Regions from separate parts of the Inquilinus sp. OTU3971 genome, predicted to be linked through region 1. Evidence: riboswitches for the same ligand, from Rfam matches in the RefSeq annotation. Region 1 holds a riboswitch; the other holds the start of a gene.
The links. A riboswitch is a leader RNA that binds a small molecule or an ion and turns the genes downstream of it on or off. The one in region 1 is predicted to bind thiamine pyrophosphate.
Positions count from the first base shown of each region.

Region 2: another riboswitch for thiamine pyrophosphate. It lies ahead of thiB (thiamine ABC transporter substrate binding subunit); the one in region 1 lies ahead of thiC (phosphomethylpyrimidine synthase ThiC).

Region 1 is NZ_JASATH010000060.1:13,428-20,543, reverse strand. Features, by position in the region: gene AAHM41_RS16800 (AI-2E family transporter) at 1-182, opposite strand, end outside; gene AAHM41_RS16795 (hypothetical protein) at 295-1,035, opposite strand; gene AAHM41_RS16790 (23S rRNA (adenine(2030)-N(6))-methyltransferase RlmJ) at 1,105-1,929, opposite strand; gene AAHM41_RS16785 (class I SAM-dependent DNA methyltransferase) at 1,926-2,825, opposite strand; gene AAHM41_RS16780 (CHAP domain-containing protein) at 2,919-3,425, opposite strand; TPP riboswitch at 3,598-3,713, shown strand; gene thiC (phosphomethylpyrimidine synthase ThiC) at 3,779-5,584, shown strand; gene AAHM41_RS16770 (phytanoyl-CoA dioxygenase family protein) at 5,740-6,636, shown strand; gene AAHM41_RS16765 (hypothetical protein) at 6,679-7,116, shown strand, end outside.
Region 2 is NZ_JASATH010000017.1:9,253-16,368, reverse strand. Features, by position in the region: gene thiP (thiamine/thiamine pyrophosphate ABC transporter permease) at 1-999, opposite strand, end outside; gene thiB (thiamine ABC transporter substrate binding subunit) at 1,187-2,188, opposite strand; TPP riboswitch at 2,243-2,346, opposite strand; gene AAHM41_RS06535 (peroxiredoxin) at 2,471-3,139, shown strand; gene AAHM41_RS06530 (GmrSD restriction endonuclease domain-containing protein) at 3,224-4,972, opposite strand; gene AAHM41_RS06525 (acetamidase/formamidase family protein) at 5,171-6,109, opposite strand; gene AAHM41_RS06520 (carbohydrate ABC transporter permease) at 6,180-7,031, opposite strand; gene AAHM41_RS06515 (carbohydrate ABC transporter permease) at 7,036-7,116, opposite strand, start outside.

The sequences.
Region 1 (7,116 bases):
ACCGGGGCCATGGCGAAGCTGATCAGCAGCGCCAGCGAGAACGGGATCAGCACGTCGCGCCCGAAATACAGCGCCGCGGTCGCCGCCAGGATCACCAGGATTCCGTTGGTCGAGGACAGGGCGCCGATCTTGTCGGTCAGCGGGGTCAGGCTGCGGGAGGATCGGCCGGGTTCGGACAGCATCTGGGCACGGGCGGAAGCCTGGGGCGGAGAGGGAACGCCGCAGCCGAACCGGCAGTTCCCGTCGGCGTTCTGGCCTCCGCTTGTCTTCTCCCGTGCCGGGACGCGGTGCTGCTCAGGTTGACAGGCCTGCTCCTTGGGCTGGCGTTGCAGGCGGGCTTGCCGGCTGCCCTCGTGCGGGCCGTTCCGCTGCAGCAATGGTGGCGTGGACCGCCTGGGCGGCGATCGTCTGAAGGTCGTTCCAATCCTTGGGTGTGCTGTTGGCGGACATGTTGACGACATGTAGCTTCAGAACGGTCCTGCCGATCAGTGTCTGGCCGAGGACGATCCGCGCCTCGGCAACGACACCGGGGGCCGGCATCCGCGGGATGATGACAAAGCCGTTGTAGACGGCGCCGGCATCCGAGCCCAGATAACGGGCGCCCTCTATTCCTTGGGGTTGATGATCCAGAAGGCCTGGTAGGACGCGCCGATTCCACAACTCCGTGAGCTTCGGGTTGGCCAGGAATGTCAGGTAGGTCTCACGGTCCATGGCCTGCCGTCCGGGGGCGGTCGGCGGACCGTCTTCGACCTGGAAGATCAGCCGGTAGGTATTCCAGCTGGTGACGCCCGGTGTGGGGGCGGGCTCGCCGCAGGGGCGGAAGATCGCCAAAATTCGCCGATCGGGCGACGCATTCCTCGACATCCCGATCATGAAGGCCAGGGCGAGTGGGTCGGACTCATCCGACAGGCAGTAGCCCGCGGGTGCGATCGCCTGGAAGGGCGGTGTGCCTGTTTGTGATGTGGAAGGCCGCGGCGCCTGGGCGGCGCAGGCCGAAAGGGCCGTCAGAAGGACGGCCAGCCCGAACAATCGCATCGTGAAATCTCCCCCTGGCAATGGAGGAAGCCTAACGCGGCGGCGCCCCGGCGGCGAGCCGGATTCCGCTCAGCCCGGCAGCGGCTCCAGCCGCCAGGCGCCACCCTGGCGGGCCAGTCTCGGCTGCAGCCAGGCCAGGGCCTCGCACAGCGCCGCCTCCACCCCCCAGGGCAGGTTGACCAGCACCAAGCCCGAGCCGTTGAGGCGGGCCGGGAACAGCATGTCGAACACGGTCAGCTCGGCCGCCCAGGCGTGGGGCAGGGGCGGCAGCGCCGACAGTATGGCGTCGACCGGCGGCCGGTCCTTGATCGGGTACCAGGCGGCGATCACGCCCTCGGGCCAGCGGCGATGCGCGGTGGCGATGCCGCGCGCCAGCCGCGCCAGCTCGTCCGGCTGCTCGAAGGACGGGTCGAGCAGCAGCAGGCCGCGCCGCGGCTGCGGCGGCAGCAGGCCGCGCAGCGCCTCCCAGGAATCGCGCCGGTGGATCGCGACCTGGGCATCGCCGGCGAATTCGGCGCGCAGCTTCGCATGATCCTCCGGATGCAGCTCGACCAGGGTCAGCCGGTCCTCCGGCCGCATCAGCGTCCGGATCAGCCGCGGCGACCCCGGATAGATCTCGAGCCGGCCGGAGGGGTTGAAGCCGCGCACCAGCTCGAGATAGCGCGCCACCGCGGCCGGGGCGTCGGTCGCGCTGTCGATCCGGCCGATGCCGTCGATGTATTCCCCGGTCTTGGCGGCCTCGGCGGCCAGGGCGTAGCGGCCGACCCCGGCATGCAGGTCGAGGGCGGAGAACGGCTTGTCCTTGCCGCGCAGCGCCTCGACCAGCGCCACCAGCACCACATGCTTGAGGACGTCGGCCTGGTTGCCGGCGTGGAAGGCGTGGCGGTAGTTCATGCCGCCCGCAGCACCGCCACCCAGCCGGGCAGCGGCGTCCCGTTCTCGGTGCGGGCCCAGGCGGCCTCGACCTCGGTCACGGTGAAGCCGGTGGCCGCGGCGACCGCAGCCAGATAGCCGGGCGAATGCAGGTAGCGGTGGCGGTCGCCCAGGCGCCAGCCTTCCCCGTCATGCGACTCCGCGGTCAGGGCGAACCAGCCGCCCGGCCGCAGCACGGCCCGCGCGGCGGCGAAGAGCGGCGCCAGATCGCCGATATAGACCGCGACATCCGCAGCCAGGACCAGGTCGTAACGCTCCGGCCAGCCCGCCAGGGCGGCGACGATCTCGCCCGGCTCCAGCCGGTCGTACAGCCGCCGCGCCATCGCCTGCAGGATCATGCCGGGCGACAGGTCGATCCCGTCCAGCCGGCGGCGGCGGTCGGCGAAGGCGGCGCCGGCCAGCCCAGTGCCGCAGCCGAGATCGAGGATGTCCAAGCTGCCCTCAGGAACCAGCCGGTCGACGGCACGGCGCAGCAGCGCCGGCCCGCGATAGTGCAGGGCGTCGACCAGCGACGTCTCGAAGCGCGGCGCGTACTGGTCGAACAGGGTGCGGACATGCGCCTCGGGCAGCTGCGCCGGCACCGGGGCGGCGCCGATCAGCGCCAGCCGCACCGCGGCGCCCATCCGGTCCTCCGGATCCAGCTCCAGCGTCGCCCGGTACGCCGCGGTGGCATCGCCGCCGGCCGCCTCCAGCGCCTGGCCCAGGGCGTAGCGGATCTCGACGTCGCCGGGGGCGATCTCGATGGCGGCGCGGATGGCGTCAGCGGCCTCGGCCGGCCGGCCGTCGGCGAGCAGGGCGAGGCCGATCTCCAGGCGCCGGCGCGCCCGCGGATCCGGGATGGGGAGGGGAAGGGTCATGCTGTGGCGTCCCATGCGCCACGGCCGCGCCGCAGTCGCGCGCGGGCTTATAGCCGAAGCGCCCCCGGATCGTCGAGAGGCACCCGAGACAGCTCAGGCACTGGTGGGATAGATGAAGCCGTCGGCCTCGTAGACGCCGCCATAGGCGCCGGTGTCGGGGTTCCAGAATCGCACCGCGGTCCAGTCGTTGCCGCTGGAGACGTCGATCACCGACTGCTCACGGTAGATCCGGCGCCGGGTCGCCCCGTCATTGCCCCAGTTGGTGTGCGACACGGTGATCTCGCGCGAATTGCGCACCGACACCACCACCGAGATGTGCCCGGCGCTCAGCCGGTCCGACCGGCCCAGCACCAGCACGGCGCCGGAGCGCGGCGCGCCGCCCTTGCCGTAGACGCCGTCGGCCTGGTCCCACCAGGTCCAGGCATCGCCCTTGATCTGGATGCCGGAGACGGCCCGGGCATAGGGCACACATTCCTCCGGCGCGTTGGCGGTGACGTAGCGGGCGACGCCGGCGCCGGTCGGGTTGCGCACGATCTCGCGCCCGCCGCCACAGGCGGCCAGGGCCAGCGCGACAGACAGCACCAAGGCATGTCGCAGCATCGTTCTCAACCGATGACTCAGAAATCCACCCCAATGTGTTGGAATGTAGATATTTTTAGGAATGCGGTCAAGATCGGGACGGAGCGGAGGGCTGGCGGCCTTCCGGGAAAACCAGGTTCACGGCGTCCGGCAGCTGCCGCTTGACATCCCATCCCGGCGCGCGCTCTGATCGGGGCGTTCCGAGGGGAGCTCCGGTAAGGAGCTGAGACACCACACCAACTGCGACGTGGGAACCCTTCGAACCTGATCCGGGTCGTGCCGGCGTAGGGAATGGAACCACATGCGCGCTCAGCCGCTTCTCCAGTCTTCCGTCTTTGGCACGCCCTCAATCCGTCCGATCGAGGAGGCCGTGTATGCCCAAGGACGTCATCCCCACAACCGTCACCACCGGCCCGCTGCCGGCGTCGCGCAAGGTCCATGTCGCGGGCGAGCGCAACCCCGACCTGCGCGTCGCCATGCGCGAGATCGTGCTGTCGCCGGAATCCGGCGAGCCGCCGCTCCGGGTCTATGACGCCTCCGGCCCCTATACCGACCCGGCGGCGCTGATCGACATCGGCGCCGGCCTGCCCGCGCTGCGGGCCGGCTGGATCGCCGCCCGCGGCGACGTCGAGGCCTATGACGGCCGGACGGTGCGGCCGGAGGATGACGGCCGCCGCTCCGGCGAGGCCGCCAACCTGTTCGAGTTCCCGCGCGGCGACCGCCGCCCCTTGAGGGCCCGCGGTGGCACCGCGGTGACGCAGATGGCCTATGCCCGGGCCGGGATCGTCACGCCCGAGATGGAGTATGTCGCCATCCGCGAGAATCTCGGCCGCGAGCGGACGCTAGAGCAGGCGGCGCGCGACGGCGAGAGCTTCGGCGCCGCGATCCCGGACTATGTCACGCCGGAATTCGTGCGCGACGAGGTGGCGCGCGGCCGGGCCATCATCCCGTCCAACATCAACCACCCGGAATCCGAGCCGATGGCGATCGGCCGCAACTTCCTGGTCAAGATCAACGCCAATATCGGCAACTCGGCCGTCACCTCCTCGATCGCGGAGGAGGTCGAGAAGATGGTCTGGGCGATCCGCTGGGGCGGCGACACGGTGATGGACCTGTCGACCGGCCGCAACATCCACACCACCCGCGAATGGATCCTGCGCAATTCGCCGGTGCCGATCGGCACCGTGCCGATCTACCAGGCGCTCGAGAAGGTCGGCGGCGTGGCCGAGGACCTGACCTGGGAGATCTTCCGCGACACGCTGATCGAGCAGGCGGAGCAGGGGGTCGACTACTTCACCATCCATGCCGGGGTGCGGCTGCCCTACATTCCCCTCACGGCGAAGCGGGTCACCGGCATCGTCAGCCGCGGCGGCTCGATCATGGCGAAATGGTGCCTGGCGCATCACCGCGAGAGCTTCCTCTACACCCATTTCCGCGAGATCTGCGCGATCATGCGGGCCTATGACGTCGCCTTCTCGCTGGGCGACGGGCTGCGGCCCGGCTCGATCGCCGACGCCAATGACGCGGCCCAGTTCGCCGAGCTGGAGACGCTGGGCGAGCTGACCAAGATCGCCTGGGAGCACGACGTCCAGGTCATGATCGAGGGCCCCGGCCATGTGCCGATGCACAAGATCAAGGCCAATATGGACAAGCAGCTGGCGGTCTGCGGCGAGGCGCCGTTCTACACGCTCGGGCCCCTCACCACCGACATCGCGCCGGGTTATGACCACATCACCTCCGGCATCGGCGCGGCGATGATCGGCTGGTTCGGCACCGCCATGCTCTGCTACGTCACGCCGAAGGAGCATCTCGGCCTGCCGGACCGCGACGACGTCAAGACCGGCGTCGTCACCTACAAGATCGCGGCCCATGCCGCCGACCTGGCCAAGGGGCACCCGGCGGCGCAGGCACGCGACGACGCCCTGTCCCGCGCCCGCTTCGAGTTCCGCTGGCGCGACCAGTTCCACCTCTCGCTCGACCCCGACACGGCGCTCGCCTATCACGACGAGACGCTGCCGGCAGAAGGCGCCAAGACGGCGCATTTCTGCTCGATGTGCGGCCCGAAATTCTGCTCGATGAAGATCACGCAGGAGATCCGGGCCTCGGCCGAGGCCGGGATGGAGGAGATGTCGGCGCGGTTCCGCGACGGCGGCAGCCAGATCTACCGCGCGGCCGAGTGACCGCCGGGCGGCCCGCGCGGGCCGGGAGGAAAATCATTCTTGGTGCGCGCGGAGACGACCGGTATAGGACTCGGAGCGGAATTTGACCGCTGGCGGCCCGGGGCGGGCGTCCGTCCCGGGCTGTCGTCGACGGCGCTCGGCGCGAGGAGATTTCGATGGCAGCCCTTTCCGACCATGCGGCCAAGGCCGGGCTGATGACCCGGTTCCTGCTGCAGCGCCGGTTCCAGCGGGTCGCCTGGCGCAACTGGGTGGCCGACCGGATTGCCGGCCGGGTCGGGCGCGGCCCGGTCTCCGGCACGCCGGAGGCCCGGGGCGCCGCCACGGCCCTGACCGCCGAAGGCTTCGCCATGACGCCCTGGCTGATGACCCCCGACCGGGTCGCGGAGATCCGGCGCCACTTCGCCGGGCACCCGTCCTTCAACCCCTACAAGCCCGAGCACGGCACCTTCCAGGCACCGGAGCAGGCGCCGAAGGGCACCCATGTCGCGCATTTCCGGCCGGAGGTGGTGGTGAACGCGCCGCACGCCCTGGCGATCGCCAACGACCCGGCGGTGCTGGAGGCGGTGCAGGCCGCCCTCGGCTGCAGGCCGACGATCAGCTACATGGCCGCCTGGTGGTCGATCGCCGGGGACGAGGAGGGGCAGCACGCCGAGCTGTTCCATCGCGACTATGACGACTGGCGCTTCATCAAGCTGTTCGTCTACCTCACCGATGTCGATGCCGGGGCCGGGCCGCACATCTATGTCCGCGGTTCGCACCGCGAGGATCGGCTGATGCCGATCCGGCGCTATTCCGACGCCGAGGTCGAGGGCGCCTTCGGCCGCGAGCGCTTCGTCCGGTTCGAGGGGCCTGCCGGGACCAGCTTCCTGGAGAACACCTTCGGCTTCCATCGCGGCCAGCCGGCGCGGACCTCCGCGCGGCTGATTTTCCAGGTGGTCTACTGCCAGGGCCCGATCCTGTACGGCCCGCTGCGCCCGATCGTCGAGGCCGGCCGGGTGGCGCCGGGCCTGACGCTCGATCCGCACGTCAACCGCGTCTACCTCCGGGCCTGACCCGGATGATGATCCCAGGGTCGTCATGAGCCGCCCCCGGCCATGGCGTTGGCGATGAACCTCGCCCGGGTCAGGGCGGCCGGCGGCCAGGCGGCGCTGTTCCTGCTCGCCTTCGCGCTCGGCAAGGGCTCCGCCTTCTTCGGGCCGCTGCTGCTGTCGCAGGTGATGAGCATCCAGGACTACGGCACGGCCGAGCTGGGGCTCAGCATCGGCGTGATCGGGGCGCAGATCCTCAGCCTCGGCATCCCGGGCGCGGTCCCGCAGCTCGTGCTGATCCGCAAGGACGACCGGGTCCTCGACCTGCTGTTCTTCGTCGTCGCCACGATCGGCCTGATCGGCCTGGGCGGCGCCGCCATCGCCTGGGCGATCGCAGGCCCGCTGCTGCCGGTTTTTGCCGGCGTCGCCATCGCCGCCGCCGGGGCGCAGGTCGCCGCCAGCGTCTACTACCGCGCCATGGGGCGCCGCTTCGGCATCCTGGTG
Region 2 (7,116 bases), on a different contig from region 1:
GGCGGCACCGAGGGCCACGGCCAGGCTGCGCCCGGCGGCGTGCCACAAGGCGGCGCTGGACAGGATCGGCTTGCCGATGCCGCCCAGGCCTTCGACCAGGATCGCCACCAGCGGCAGCAGCACGAAGCCGGCGGCCAGGACCAGCGCGGCGGTGTCGATCACTCGGGCCGCTGCCGTGTGTCCATCACCGCGCAGCACCGGGCGGCCGATTCCGCCCTCATCGGCGACCCGGCCGGTCAGCCGCATTGCCGCCAGCACCAAGAGGGCGCAGAGGGCGACCTGCAGCAGCGACAGGGCGACGGCGCGGCCGGGATCGAAGTCGAAGCGCAGCGCCTGGTAGATCGCGATCTCGATGGTGGCCGAGGCCGGGCCGCCGCCGAGCGTCAGGACCACGGCGAAGCTGGTGAAGCACAGCAGGAAAACCAGGGCAGCGAGGCCGGGCAGCTGGCGCCGCAGCATCGGCCATTCGACCAGCCGGAACAGGTCGGCGCCGCGCAGCCCCAGCATCGAGGCCAGGCGCCAGCTCTCGGCCGGGATCGTGCCCCAGGCCGCGAGCAGGACGCGCACGGCGAAGGGCATGTTGAAGAACACATGCGCCAGCAGGATGCCGGTCAGGCCGTAGATGTTGGGGCGGATGGTCAGCCCCAGCGCCGCGAACAGGTCGGCGAGCAGGCCGGACCGGCCGAATACGGTGAGGATGCCGAAGGCGCCGGCCACCGCCGGCACGATCATCGGCAGGCCGAACAGGCGCAGCAGCAGGGTGCGGCCGGGGAAGCGTCGGCGCGACAGGGCGCGGGCCACCGGGATGGCGATGGCGACGCTGATCACGGCCGACAGCCCGGCCTGCAGCGCGGTGAAGCGCAGCACCGACCAGAGATAGGGGTCGGCCCAGACGGACAGCAGGTCGAACTCGGACGCGGCGCGGAAGAGGCCGGTCGCCGCGGTGGCGATCAGCGCCAGGATGGCGAGCAGGGCCAGCAGGCCGGGAAGAGAGCTCATCCGGAGGGATCGGCGGACACGTCCGGCGCCGGCTTCCCCCTCACCCGAAATCGCAATGCGATTTCGACCTCTCCCCAAGGAGAGGAGAAAGGGGCGGCGCTCGGTTTCCCTCTCCTCGGGGAGAGGGAGGGGCCCGCCGCGTTGGCGGCGGGAGGGTGAGGAGGTGGCTCGGCCCAAGGGCTCTGTCTTACTTGCTGGTCGCCTGCAGCCATTCGGCGATCCAGGCGGCGCGGTTGGCCGCGACCTCCTCCGGCGGATACAGCAGGGCCTTGTCCGGGGTCGGCAGGGCCTTGTAGGCGTCGGGCAGGCCAGCCTTCGGCGTCACCGCCGGATACATCCATTGGGTGGTCGGCAGCAGGTCCTGGAACGCCGGGCTCAGCATGAAGGCGAGGAACTTGTCGGCCAGCTCGGGATGCTGCGACGAGGCCAGCTTGGCCGCGACCTCGACCTGCAGGTAGTTGCCCTCGCTGAACACCGCGGCGCCGACATTGCTGTCGTTCTCCGCGATCACGTGATAGGGCGGCGAGGTCAGGTAGCTGAAGGTCATCGGCACTTCGCCCTTGCGGAACAGGCCGTAGCTCTCGCTCCAGCCCGGGGTGACGGTGAGGATGCGCGGCTTCAGCTTCGCCCAGGCCTCGGGTGCCTTGTCGCCATAGACTTGCTTCACCCACAGCAATAGCCCGAGGCCCGGCGTGCTGGTGCGCGGGTCCTGGATGGTCAGCTCGAGGTCGCTGGCCTCGACCAGGTCGTGCAGGCTCTGCGGCGGGTTCGGCACCTTGGTCTTGTCGTAGACGAAGGCGAAGTAGCTCCAGTCGAAAGGCACGAAGACCGGGTCGGTCCAGGCCACCGGCAGCGACAGCCCGTCGAGCTTTTGGCCATGCGGCGCAAACAGGCCGGTCGCGGTGGCCTCGGCGGTCAGGTTGGTGTCGAGACCCAGCACCACGTCGGCCTGGCTCGACTTGCCCTCCAGCTTCAGCCGCGACAGCAGGGCGACGCCGTCCTCGACCGAGGTGAACTCGACCGTGCAGCCGCATTCGGCCTCGAAGGCCTTCTTCACCTGCGGCCCCGGCCCCCATTCGGCGGTGAAGGATTCATAGGTGTAGACCTTGAGCACCGGGGTCTCGGCCGCAGCCGGGCCGGCAACGGCGGAGGTCAGGGCCGTCAGCAGGACGGCGGCAAACAGGCGCATCGCGTTTCCTCCGCAGGGTCGAAGCGGGGCGGAGCGAGGGATGTGCCGATGCCTGAGGCGTCGTCTCTCGCTCCCTCCGCCGGCATGACCCGGATCAGGTTCGTCGGGTTGACGCTGACGCGCCTCTCAGCCCCGTTCGGGCACCCCGGCAAGACGCGCGCATCATCGTGGCGCGCTCTGTCTGTGTCAACGAGGTGACAGGCCCCCTGCGGCAAGGCTCCTGGTGACACCGGCCTCGCGACGGGGTAAAATTACACAATTAACGATAACTGGAGGTAAAAAATGGCCGGACCGCTCGCGATTGGTGAGGACGCGCCCGATTTCGAAGTCGAGACCACCGAGGGGCGGATCCGCTTCCACGACTGGCTCGGCTCGTCCTGGGGCGTGCTGTTCTCCCACCCCAAGGACTTCACCCCGGTGTGCACCACCGAGCTCGGCGCCGTGGCCAAGCTGAAGCCGGAGTTCGACCGCCGCGACGTCAAGGTGATCGGCCTCAGCGCCGACCCGGTCGACCGGCATGAGAGCTGGGCCCAGGACATCAAGGAAACCCAGGGTTACGCCCCAAACTTCCCGGTGATCGCCGATTCCGAGCTCGTCGTCTCCAAGCTCTACGGCATGCTGCCGGCCGATGCCGGCACCACCTCGGAGGGCCGCACCGCGGTCAACAACCAGACCGTGCGCAACGTCTACGTCGTCGGGCCGGACAAGAAGATCAAGCTGGTGATCTCCTACCCGATGACCACCGGCCGCAACTTCGACGAGGTGCTGCGGGTGATCGATTCGCTGCAGTTGACCGCCAAGCACAAGGTGGCGACGCCGGCCGACTGGAAGAACGGCGAGGACGTCATCATCGTCACCTCGGTCTCGGACGAGGAGGCCAAGCAGAAGTTCCCGGCCGGCTTCAAGACGCTGAAGCCTTACCTGCGCACCGTTGCACAGCCCAAGGACTGAGGCCGATCCGCAACGCCCCGGGCCCGACAGGGTCCGGGGATTGTCCACAAACTCTATGGCAGCTATCAGCGCTCGGTGGCTCGTTCAAACGCTTTCGCTTGGCCAATTCCGACCCTCGCCCAGTGCCTTGAACGCGTTTCGGATTGCTTCAGCTCGCTTGCGCAGGAAGGCTTGGTAGTCCGATCGGATTTTGCTCTCGCGTTCTGCGGCGGCCTCGATTTGTGCGTATCCACCGACCTTTAACTCATCAAAGGGCACCATGTGAGACCGCAGCCGATCGCGGACCACTGCCTCGCCAAGATCGGCTCGATCGACCCTTTCCGAAAGGTATTTCAAAGGTTCCTTGGCGGAAATGTTTCGGTTGGTGTTCATTGTGATCAAAATGCAGTTGAGTGCACGGCTTCGTTCCCATCCGGGAAGTTGGCCGTCATCGCGAAGAAGAGAGTCCGGGAAGAGGTGATGATATTCCCGGTTCGCTAGTCGCTGGCGCGTGGCTTGATTGCCGTCAGCAATGTCGAATGCGCCAGCCTTGATCGACGCAGCCAAGATAGCGCGCGCAAGAGTCTCTTTGCGTTTTGGCCATCCGGCCTGGATCAATTCGTCGATGGTCGGCAGCGGATAGTCGGTCTCGTTGAAGACCGGTACGGCATTCCGCAATCCGCAGCCGAGAAAGAAGTCCCGGAGGGCGCGATAGTCCTGAAGCGATCGCGTGGAAGAGGCGTTCTCATATCGAGCCGTGATGAAGGACCGCCATACATACGATCGTATCGCCGCTCTTGCGTTGCCGTATTCGTCAAGCTCTCTCGGTAGATACTTATACAGCGCTGCTAGGACCGGCATTATAGTCACGGTCGGAAGACGTTGGTCATCAAAGACGCATTCTTCCTCCAGGACCTGGACCGCCCACTTGATGCCGTCCGCGATCTCGTCCCATGTAGAGTCAATGTCCGTAAGGTCGAGCTGGAAGAAACTGGCTTGGGCCGGAACCCGGTCTGCCCTCAATGCAGCGGTTTGAAGCGCAATTTGCTCAGGTGAGACGTAGCTTTCCAACGCAGGGCACTTCTCCCGCAGATCTATCATGAGGGCATGCATCGACTTGCCGGTGCGCGCCTCAAATTGCGCGACGATGACGTCGAAAGCATTGAGCGGCACAGCGGACGTGTTCATCTTTACGAACACGTCCAACGCCGTAGGAGGCTTCGTTCCGACATCCAATACGAGCATCGGCAAATTGAAGCGCTTCATCTTGTCTTGCAGATCGCGAAGCGCGCCCTCCAAATTCCTGCTCGCCTGCAGGTCGCCATTCACGGCTTGATCGCACCACTGCTGCCGAACAGCGGAAATATCCGATGGCTGGAGCAGTGATACGGGAGCCATGCCGCGCGAATATACCTCAACGGTGTCATCCGCCCAAACTGGGAACCGGCGCTGATCCTTGTTTAGCCACCGCTTGACTCGGACAATGCGCGACGGCGTGACACCATCTTCGTCGGGTTGCGGCTCCTTGAGCTGAACGAAGAATGTCACGTCGGGATATAGATCATGAAGGCTGCGCCATAACGCCGTAAGTCGCTGTTGGCCATCGAGCAGATGTTCGGTGCATCGCTCAACAGGATCAGGGGCACCTGCGAGAGGCCGCGTAACGAATGGCTCCTTCTCACCAATTTCTAGAACGAGGGTTGAGCCGACCGGCAATTCCCGCAAGATCGAATCTATGAGAGCTGCGACGTTCTCATACTCCCAGGCTTCAAGGCGCTGGAAGCGAGGTAGTCGCAACTGGCCGGTTCGAATCCGATTGAACCATGTCTCGATAGTCCGATCTCTTGCCTGCATCCCCAACCCCCAATAGCTCAGAAAAATGAAATGTCCTTCCCAATCAGGGCGGCGCCGTTGCGATCCGTCCAGCAGAACCGCACGGAAGTCGCGCTATGGCGCCGGCCGTCTCAATCTCGGCGCCCATTGAGTTATCGCTCGTGCCGGGGCACCTCCGAAAAATCAATACACATATGAAGTATGATATTTGCCACTAAATCATCGGCTCAACAAATCCTTCGCCATCATCATGTGCACGCCCTTGCAGCCGTTCACGGTCTGGGTGATGCGCAGGTCGCCGGCCAGGCTGCACAGGGTGTAGGCGTCGTAGCGCGACAGGCCGGCGGTCTCGCCGAGCAGCACGATCATGTCGCGCAGCGCCATCTCGGCGCAGCGGTCGAGGTCCGGGTCCATCCCCATGGTGATGTGGTGGGTCGGGGTCTCGGCGCGGGGATAGGCGAAGCTCAGGTCGTCGCGGACGATCAGCTGGAAGGTGCCCCGCAGCGCCGTCTCGATCGCGGTGATGCAGACCTCGCCGTCGCCCTGCGCGCCGTGGCCGTCGCCGCAGGAGAACAGGGCGCCGTCGTTGAACACCGGCAGATAGAGCGTGGTGCCGGCGACCAGCTCCTTGTTGTCGATGTTGCCGGCATTGGCGCGCGGCTGGATCGAGCTGATCCGGCCCCAGCCCTTCGGCGGCGCCACGCCCATGACGCCGAAGAAGGGCTTGAGCGGCAGATCCAGCCCCCAGGGCAGGCGGGCGGTGCCGCGCTCGGCGTCGAGCGGGATGTTGAGGAGGCGCGACTCCTCGAAATCATAGGGCAGGGTGCCGGCCAGCGGCCGGATCACGTTGTAGCCCCAGTCCTGGCGCAGCGCGACGTCGAGAATCCGCACCTCCAGCACCCGGCCGGGCCGGGCGCCACGGACCGCGACCGGGCCGGTCAGGATATGGCCGGGCGTCGAGCGGTCGCAGCGCTGATGGATCTCGTGGATCTCGGGCGGGATGTGGAAATCGCCCTTCGGCAGCACCTCCGGCCCGCCATTGACAGTGTCGATCACGACCGTGTCGCCGCTGTCGACCGTCAGCACCGGCTCCCGCGCGGCGTCGAAATAGCCCCAGGCACAGGTGTCGGCCGACGCGGGCACATGGTGTCGCGGCATGATCATTCCCTCCGGTGGCGCCAACACGCTCGGCCGTTTCGGCGCCCCGTTCAAGCCCCGAGGGAACGGCTCAGCCCTTCACGGCGCCGGCGGTCAGCCCCTGGACGAGATAGCGCTGGATCACGGCGAAGAAGATGCAGACCGGGATCAGCGCCAGCACCGAGGCCGCGGTCATCTGCCCCCAGTCGACGCCGAACTTGGCGACGAAGGTCAAGAGGCCGACGGCGAAGGTCTTCTGGCTGTCGGAGTTGATCAGCATCAGCGCGAACAGCAGCTCGCTCCAGGCCGCGGTGAAGACGAAGCCCAGCGTCGCGCCCATGCCCGGCAGGGTCAGCGGCAGCACCACCCGGCGCAGCGCCTGGAAGCGGCTGCAGCCGTCGATCATCGCCGCCTCCTCCAGGTCCTTCGGGATGGCGTCGAAGAAGGACTGCATCAGGAAGGTGGCGAAGGCGACGTTGAAGGCGCTGTAGATGACGATCAGCCCCATCAGGTTGTTGGTCAGGCCGAGCGGCGCCATCAGCCGGTAGACCGGCGGGATGATCATCACCAGCGGGAAGGTCTGGGTCAGCAGCAGCACGAACATCACCGCCGGCTTGGCCTTGAAGCGGAAGCGCGAGAAGGCGTAGCCGGAGGCCGAGGCGCAGAGCGTCACCACCGCCGCGGTGGCGATCGAGACGATGACGCTGTTCAGGAAATAGCGTGGGAAGTTGCTGGCGGTCAGCACCGAGCTGAAATTCGCCAGCGTCCATTCCGACGGCCAGAAGGTGATGCCTTCGGAGAACAAAAGCTGGGTCGGGGTGACCGAGATCTTGATCAGCCAGTACAGCGGGAACAGCGCGAACAGCAGATAGGCGCCGATGCCGAGGTAGAAGCCGGTGCCGCCGGCGAGGCGGCCGAGGGGCGAGCGTCCGACGACGGTCATGGTCTCATTGCCCCGCGAGCAGGCTCTTGCGCATCCGGATCAGGATCGCGGCGTAGAGCAGGAGGAGAAGCAGCAGCACCGTCGC